2 regions of the Variovorax sp. GW821-FHT10C12 genome follow, and region 2 is predicted to be linked to the other one. Evidence: predicted binding sites of a transcription regulator. Region 2 holds the regulator's gene; the other holds the start of a gene.
What was found. Region 2 encodes sigma-54, which starts transcription at its own class of promoters, with help from an activator protein. Its sites were predicted from a motif close to TGGCANGNAANCTGCTTT; they were not measured.

Region 1: a site for sigma-54 is predicted at 2,889-2,906, ahead of glnA (type I glutamate--ammonia ligase). Genes of this name have one in related genera too.

The regions. Positions count from the first base shown of each region.
Region 1 covers NZ_JBWKNE010000001.1:77,058-81,473, reverse strand. Annotated here, with positions in the region: gene glnL (nitrogen regulation protein NR(II)) at 1-741, opposite strand, end outside; gene AC07OH_RS00375 (hypothetical protein) at 756-1,280, opposite strand; gene glnA (type I glutamate--ammonia ligase) at 1,427-2,842, opposite strand; gene AC07OH_RS00365 (competence/damage-inducible protein A) at 2,990-3,790, opposite strand; gene AC07OH_RS00360 (EI24 domain-containing protein) at 3,787-4,416, opposite strand, start outside.
Region 2 covers NZ_JBWKNE010000005.1:358,293-362,708, forward strand. Annotated here, with positions in the region: gene lptA (lipopolysaccharide transport periplasmic protein LptA) at 1-582, shown strand, start outside; gene lptB (LPS export ABC transporter ATP-binding protein) at 579-1,373, shown strand; gene rpoN (RNA polymerase factor sigma-54) at 1,391-2,983, shown strand; gene AC07OH_RS22995 (phospholipase D family protein) at 2,994-4,416, shown strand, end outside.

The sequences.
Region 1 (4,416 bases), on a different contig from region 2:
CTGAATGAGCTGCTCGCGGTCGCCGCGGAACTCGGGAATGGAGACGTCGAAGTCGCGCTCGATGTGCAGGTCGCGCGGAAACTCCGCCAGGATGACCGAGCGCACGCGCTCGCACACCTCGTGGATGTTCACGTCGCCCACCACGTGCGGGCGCCGGTGCGGCGCCAGCAGCCGGTCGACCAGCGTCTGCAGCCGGTCGGCCTCGTGGATGATGACCTGGGTGTATTCGATGAGGTCGCGCGACTCGACCTCCATCTGCAGCAGCTGTGCCGCGCCGCGGATGCCGCCCAGCGGGTTCTTGATCTCGTGCGCGAGGTTGCGGATGAGTTCCTTGTTGGCCTGCGCCTGGTCGATCAGGCGCTCCTCGCGGTCCTGGCGCACCTGCTGCTCCAGCGGCGACATCTCGATGATGAGCTCGCCCTTCTTGTCGCCGTGCGCCAGCGTGACCTGCACCGGCATCAGCTCGTGGTTCACGCGCCGCAGAAAGGCCTCGTAGCGCAGCGTGGCGAAGTCGTTGCTGCTGGCGCCGTCGAGCGCGGTGCGCAGCACCTGCGGCTCATGGAAACAGGCGCCGAACTGCGAGCCCTCGAGCGTGCGCCGCGAGGTACCCAGCGCGTCTTCGAGGCCTGCGTTGGCGAACAGCACCGAGCCGTCGCTGTTGACCACCGCGATCAGCGTGGACAAGAGGTCGAAGGCGCGAAAGCGCGGATTGGCGCCAGTCGCCTTCTTGCCGAACACCATGGACTGCGCGCCGCTTACTGCGCTTGCGGCTTGCCGGGCAGGCGGCCGATTTCGCGGCGGATGCCGGCGATGTCGCTCTCGTTGCGCGCGAGTTCGGCCTTCATCTCGGCCACGCGGTCCAGGTACTTCTGGTAGTTGCGGCCTTCGCTGCCCTGCTTCTCGGGCTCGCCGTTGTTGTATTCCTTCTTGAGCTCGGTCTGGCGGGCCTCGGCCTTGCGCAGCTCGGCCTCGAGCACCGAGCGCGCCTCGCCGTCGCGGGCGCGCTGGTCGACGCCTTCGACGCGCGGGCTGCCCGCCGGGGCGCGCGCGGCGGATGAACCGCCCGACGACGACGCGCTGCCACCACCGCCGCCCGAAGGCTTCGTGCCCTGCACGACGGTGACGTTGCCGCCTTCCATGATCTTGCAGCCCTTTTGCTGGGCCACGGTCGCGTTGTTGGTGTACTCGTTGCCGCAGCGCCAGACGCGCTCTTGCGCGAGCGCCGCCGTGGCGGTGGCGAACGAGGCGGCGGCCAGGAAAATCAGGGAGGCAGTCTTCATTTGGATCCGGAGAGGGCGCGACAAACGCGCATTTTGATGCAATTCGGGCCCGCTCACGACAGGGTGTTCCGCACCAAGGAAAAAGGACGGCCGGGGCCGTCCTTTTGTCTTACTTGCCCGCCGGGGCGGGCTTGTTGTGGCGCCTTTTACAGCGAGTAGTACATGTCGAATTCGACGGGGTGCGTCGCCATGCGGAAGCGCGTGACTTCCTGCATCTTGAGGTCGATGTACGCGTCGATGTACGAGTCGGTGAACACGCCGCCCTTGGTCAGGAACGCACGGTCCTTGTCCAGGTGCTCCAGGGCCTGGTCCAGGCTGTGGCAGACGGTCGGGATCAGCGCGTCTTCTTCCGGCGGCAGGTGGTACAGGTCCTTGCTGGCGGCTTCGCCCGGATGGATCTTGTTTTCCACGCCGTCCAGGCCGGCCATCAGCAGCGCGGCAAAGCCCAGGTACGGGTTCATCAGCGGATCGGGGAAGCGCGCTTCGACGCGGCGGCCCTTCGGGTTGGCCACGAACGGGATGCGGATCGAGGCCGAGCGGTTCTTGGCCGAGTAGGCCAGCTTCACCGGGGCTTCGAAGCCGGGCACCAGGCGCTTGTAGCTGTTGGTGCCGGGGTTCGTGATGGCGTTCAGGGCACGGGCGTGCTTGATGATGCCGCCGATGTAGTGCAGCGCGAAGTCCGACAGGCCTGCGTAGCCGTCGCCGGCGAACAGGTTCTTGCCGTCCTTCCAGACCGACTGGTGCACGTGCATGCCGGAGCCGTTGTCGCCAACGATGGGCTTGGGCATGAAGGTGGCGGTCTTGCCGTAGGCGTGGGCCACGTTGTGGATCACGTACTTCTGCAGCTGGACCCAGTCGGCGCGCTGCACCAGCGTGCTGAAGCGGGTGCCGATTTCGAGCTGGCCGGCGTTGGCCACTTCGTGGTGATGCACTTCGACCGGGATGCCCAGCGATTCGAGCACCAGGCTCATTTCCGAGCGCATGTCCTGGAAGCTGTCGACCGGGGGCACCGGGAAGTAGCCGCCCTTGACAGCGGGACGGTGGCCGCTGTTGCCGTGCTCGAACTCCTTGTCGGTGTTCCACGAGGCTTCTTCGGACTCGATCTTCACGAAGCAGCCCGACATGTCGTTCTTCCAGCGCACGCCGTCGAACACGAAGAATTCGGGTTCCGGTCCGAAGTAGGCGGTGTCGCCCAGGCCGGAAGCCTTCATGTACGCCTCGGCGCGCTTGGCGAGCGAACGCGGGTCGCGCTCGTAGGCCTTGCCGTCGGCCGGGTCGATCACGTCGCAGGTCAGGATCAGCGTCGTTTCTTCGAAGAACGGGTCGATGTTGGCGGTGTTCGGGTCGGGCATGAGCTGCATGTCCGAGGCTTCGATGCCCTTCCAACCGGCGATGGACGAACCGTCGAACGCGTGGCCCGAGGTGAATTTGTCTTCATCGAAGTGCGACACGGGCACGGTCACGTGCTGCTCTTTGCCGCGGGTGTCGGTGAAGCGCAAGTCGACGAACTTGACCTCGTTTTCCTTGACGAGCTTGAGTACATCGGCGACGGTCTTTGCCATCAGTTTCTCCTGAGTTGGATGGTGGTTAGGAATACAGGGACGGGAGGATGCAGTTTCTGTGCCATTGTCACCCCGCCGGATGAGGCCCGGGTGACGGCCCAGGGGCTGCCGGAAAAGGAAAAAATCACCAAATTGGTGCAATGCAGATTAACGCACCAATTCGGGGCCAAGCTTCGCATCGAAAGTGTGCAGGCCTTCGATGAGCTGGCCATAGGCGGCATCGAGCTTCGCAGGGTCGCCCTTGACGCCCAGCTCGATGTGGCGCCCGTACTGCGGGTGATCCACGCTGGGCAGGCTGAACACCTTGATGCCGGCGTGGGCCTGCTCGATGGCCTGCATCAACGGCGTGAGGGTGGCTTCCATCGCACCGAAAACGATCACGGACTTCTCGGCGATGGCGTTGCGGGTGAACAGGTCGGCATAGCGGCTGTCGAGCACCGACTCGATCATCGGCCAGGCCATGACCGGAAAGCCCGGCACGAAATGCACGTGCTCGACGCTGAACCCCGGGATCTTGTTGTACGGGTTGCGGATGATCGACGCGCCCTGCGGAAACACGCCCATGTTCAGGCGGTGGATGTTGTCGGGCCGGTCGGGCTCGTAGGGCACGCCCTGCTCCAGGGCCGTGTCCTGCATGCGCTCGCGGATCAGCGCCTCGGCCTCGGGATGCAGCGCCAGCGGCACGCGCAGGGCCTGGGCGGCGCACTGGCGGGTGTGGTCGTCGGGCGTGGCGCCGATGCCGCCGGTCGAGAACACGATGTCGCCCGAGGCGAAGGCGCGCATCAGGGCCGCGGTGATCCGCGTGGGCTCGTCGCCCACGTACTCGGCCCAGCCCAGTTGCAGGCCGCGCGCGGCCAGCAGCTCGATGACCTTGGCCATGTGCTTGTCGGCCCGCTTGCCGGAAAGGATCTCGTCGCCGACGACGATGAGACCGAATGCGCGTGTCATGGAGAACTCCATTGAGAAAGAGCGGCCTTGTTGGCCTCGGTGGCTTCGGCCGCCTCGAGCGTCTGCTGCGCGTCGCCGCTGCCGGCCGCGGGCTGCTGCGCCGCGCGCTGGGCGCGCAGCTGGGTCAGGGCGTCGAGGCAGTAGTGCGCGAACCAGAGCGCGGAGAAAGCAAAGACCAGCGTGTAGATCCAGATGGCGATCGGCACCAGCACGAAGAAGGCGGCGGCGAACAGCAGGCCCGAGGCCCAGACGATGCTCGGCGCGGCACCCAGGTAGCCGCACAGCACGCCGATGCACAGCAGCGGCAGCCGGTGGGCGCGCAGCAGCGCGGCGCGTTCTTCGGGGCTGGCATGTTCGGCCAGCGCGTCGAAGCTCATCACCCGGTAGGTGAGCCAGCCCCAGATCAGCGGCGGCAGGATCAGCACCAGCGGCGGAATGAGCCACAGCGGCATCGACACCACCAGCGCGATCAGCGCCAGCACCGTGGCGCCGAGCGAGCGCAGCACGCTGCCGAAGAAGGAGGCGCCCTTCTTCTGTTCGAGCGTCGGAAAGCGCCGTTCGGCCGCGAGCTTGGTGAGCGCCGGCGCCATGAAGCCGGCCACGATCAGCAGCGACAGCACCACGAT
Region 2 (4,416 bases):
TCCGACTCGATGCGCTACGACGACCTGAAACAGACCAGCGTGTTCACCGGCAACGTGCTGGTCACGAAGGGCACGATCATCATCCGCGGTGCGCGGCTGGACGTGCGCCAGGACGCCGAGGGCTACCAGTACGGCGTGGTCACGGCGGCGCCCGGCAAGCTGGCCTATTACAAGCAGAAGCGCAACGCCGGCGACGAGTGGATCGAGGGCGAGTCGGAAGTCATCGAGTACGACAGCCGCGCCGACAACGTCAAGTTCATCCGCCGCGCCGTCATGCGCCGCCTGATCGGCGCCACGGCCAACGACGAGAGCAGCGGCGCGCTGATCGTCTACGACCAGAGCAACGACACCTACACCGTCAACGGTTCCCTCGTGCCGCCGAACGCCGGCGTCTCGGCGGGTGGCGGCGGCCGCGTGAAGGCCATCCTCACGCCGAAGGCCACGCCGGCCCCGGCGGCGCCCGGCTCCGCGCCGGCAGCCGGCGGCAAGAAGCCCGCGGCCCCGGCGCCCACCCCCGCGCCCGGCGCCGGGCTGCGCTCGAGCACCACACTGGGCGGCACCGAAGGGGAAGGGCGCAAGTGATCGAAACCGCAGGAATCCCGCCCGCCGACGGCGTCCCGGGCAGCCGCCTCGTGGCGCGCGGCCTCAAGAAGAGCTACGGCAGCCGCACGGTCGTCAAAGACGTGTCGCTTGATGTGCAGAAGGGCGAAGTCGTCGGACTGCTCGGCCCCAACGGCGCGGGCAAGACCACCTCGTTCTACATGATCGTCGGGCTGGTGCGCGCCGACGCTGGCGAGATCACCATCGACGGCGAGCCCATCGCCCACATGCCGATCCACCGCCGCGCGCGCATGGGCCTGAGCTACCTGCCGCAGGAAGCCTCGATCTTCCGCAAGCTCACGGTCGAGGAAAACGTGCGTGCCGTGCTCGAGCTGCAACGCGAGCCCGACGCCAACGGCCGCCTGGTGGCGCTGTCCAAGCAGCACATCGACGAGCGCCTGACCGACCTGCTGGCCGACCTGCGCGTCGACCACCTGCGCGATTCGCCTGCGCTCGCCCTGTCGGGCGGCGAGCGCCGCCGCGTTGAAATCGCGCGCGCGCTGGCCACCCAGCCGCGCTTCATCCTGCTGGACGAGCCCTTCGCCGGCATCGACCCGATCGCGGTGATCGAGATTCAGCGGATCATCAGTTTCCTGAAGGAACGTGGCATCGGCGTGCTCATCACCGACCACAACGTGCGTGAAACGCTGGGCATCTGCGATCACGCGTTCATCATCAGCGACGGGCACGTGCTGGCACAAGGCACACCCTCGGAGATCGTCGACAACGCCGAGGTACGCAGGGTGTACCTGGGCGAGCACTTCCGCATGTAAGGGAGGGTCGGGTCTCCATGAAGCAAGGGCTGTCCCTTCGCGTCTCGCAGCATCTGGCCTTGACGCCGCAGCTGCAGCAGTCCATTCGCCTGCTCCAACTCTCCACGCTCGAACTGAGCCAGGAGGTGGAGCAGATGCTGGACGAGAACCCGTTCCTCGAACGCACCGCGGAAGAAGCGGCGCGCGAGGAGTTCGGGCTCGATGCTGTCGACACGCCCGTGCCGCGCGACGATGGGGGTGAAACCGGCGAGGGCGACTTCGCCCCGGCGCCGACCAGCAGCGCGACGACCACCACCAGCGAAGCCACGTCCACGCCCGACTCCGACGGCCCCGCCGCCGAGATCACCGAGCGCGAGCCCGACTGGGAAGGCGACGGCACCGTCGAGATGGCGCCCGACGACAGCGAGTGGGGCAGCGATGCGCCTGCGCGCCAGAACAACCTGGGCGACGACGAGCGTGCCGACGCCACCGAACTCGCGCGCAGCCAGGAGTCGCTGCAGTCCTTCCTGCACCGCCAGGCGCTGAGCCTGCGGCTCAATGAAAACGACTGCGCCGCGCTGCGCTTCCTGATCGAATCGCTCAACGACGACGGCTACCTCGAAGACTCGCTGCCCGCGCTGGCCTCGGGCCTGGCGGGCGACGACAACGACCAGTTCGACGACCTCGTGCACCACTTCCAGGTGGCGCTGGGCCTGCTGCAGAGCCTGGAGCCGGTCGGCGTCGGTGCGCGCGACCTCGGCGAATGCCTGAGCATCCAGCTGAAGGCGCTCGCCAGCGAAGACGAGACCGAGGCCGAAGCGCTCATCCGCAAGACCGCCATCGCGATCTGCAAGCAGCCGATGGAGCTGCTCGCGCGGCGCGACTTCAAGCGCCTGGCCACGCTCACGCGCACCAACGAAGAGCTGGTGCGCTCGGCGCTGCAGATCATTGCGCGCCTGGAGCCCAAGCCGGGCCGCCGTTTTGTCGACGTCGAACGCAACATCATCATTCCCGACGTGATCGTCACCAAGACGGGCCGCGGCACCAACATCAAGTTCCGCGTCATGCTGAACCCCGAGGTCATGCCGCGCCTGCGCGTGCACGACATCTACGCCGGTGCGCTCAAGTCGCACAAGGGCGAGGGCAGCCAGGCTCTGTCGCAGCGGCTGCAGGAGGCGCGCTGGTTCATCAAGAACATCCAGCAGCGCTTCGACACCATCCTGCGCGTGAGCAACGCCATCGTCGAGCGGCAGAAGAGCTATTTCGTGCACGGCGAACTCGCGATGCGCCCGCTGGTGCTGCGCGAGATCGCCGACGAGCTGGGCCTGCACGAATCGACCATCTCGCGCGTGACCACCGCCAAGTACATGTCGACGCCCTTCGGCACGGTCGAGCTCAAGTACTTCTTCGGCTCGGCGCTGGGCACCGAGACCGGCGGCAACGCGTCGAGCACGGCGGTGCGCGCGCTGATCAAGCAGTTCGTGAGTTCCGAGAGCATCAAGAAGCCGCTGTCCGACAGCCAGATCTCCGAGATGCTGAAAGAGCAGGGCATCGAGTGCGCGCGCCGCACCGTCGCCAAGTACCGCGAGGCCCTGCGCATCGCGCCCGCCAACCTGCGCAAGGCACTCTAGAAAACCGACGATGACGAGCCGCCTGCTGTCGCGCTGTGGGCATTGGGTGGTCGTCATTGCGGCGGCGCTGCTGTTCGCCGGCTGCGCCACGCTGCCCGACGAGGCACCGCGCCCGCCCACCAAGACCATCGCCGTCTCGGCCGACACCGCGCTCGGCAAGATCGCGCTGGCCTCGCAGCCCGACCCCGACCTCAGCGGCTTTCGCCTGATGCCCGGCGGCGACTTCGCCTTCGACACGCGGCTGCAGCTGGCGCGCCGCGCGCAGCGCACGCTCGACGTGCAGTACTACCAGATCGAGAACGACGAGACCGGCCGCTACCTGCTGCGCACCCTGCGCGATGCGGCCCAGCGCGGCGTGCGCGTGCGTCTGTTGATGGACGACCTGTACACCTCGGGCGAAGACGAGCTGCTGCTCGGGCTGGCCGCCACGCCGAACGTCGAGCTGCGTCTGTTCAACCCGTTCCCGGCCGGGCGCGGCAGCCTGCTCAAGCGCTTCACCGCGTCGCTGTTCGACTTCAGCCGCGTCAACCGCCGCATGCACAACAAGCTCTTCATCGCCGACGGCGCGATGGCGGTGGCGGGCGGGCGCAACATCGGCAACCAGTACTTCCGCCGCACCACCGGCCCGAACTTCATCGACCTCGACACCTTCGTCACGGGTGCGCTGATCCCGCGCCTGGGCGTGCTGTTCGACCAGTACTGGAACAGCCCGCACGTGCGCCCGATCGGCGCGGTCGTGCACACCGACCTGCCGCGCGAAGAACTGCAGCGCCGCTTCGACGCCGCCACCGGCCCCGACACCACGCCGCCGCCGCCCAGGCCCGCGCCCAACGACCTGCTGGGCTACAGCCCGGTGGCCGACGACCTCGACGCCGGCAAGCTGGGCCTGATCTGGACCACAGCCGAGGCCTATGCCGATTCGCCCGACCGCGTGATCGGCAAGACCGCGTCGTATGGCGGCGTGCCGCTGCTCGACGTGGACAGCGTGCGCTACAACGTGGTCGAGCAGATGCGCCGCGCGCGCAGCGAGGTGACGCTGGTCTCGCCCTACCTGATCCCGGGCGCGTCGGGGCTGGAGGTGATGCGCGAGATCCGCGGGCGCAACGTGAAGATCAGCGTGGTCACCAACTCGCTCGCCGCCACCGACGAACCGCTGGTCCACACCGCCTACCGCCGCTACCGCGCCGACATGCTCGCGTTGGGCGCCGAGCTGCACGAGCTGAGTTCCGCGCGCACGCGGCGCAGCGTGCGCCTCGGCCTGTTCGGCACGTCGGTGGGCCGGCTGCACGCCAAGTCGGCGGTGATCGACCAGCGCATCCTGTTCGTCGGCTCGATGAATTTCGATCCGCGCTCCGAGATTCACAACACCGAGATCGGCCTGTTCATCCGCAGCCCCGAGATGGCGCAGCAGACCCTGAAGCTGCTCGATGTGC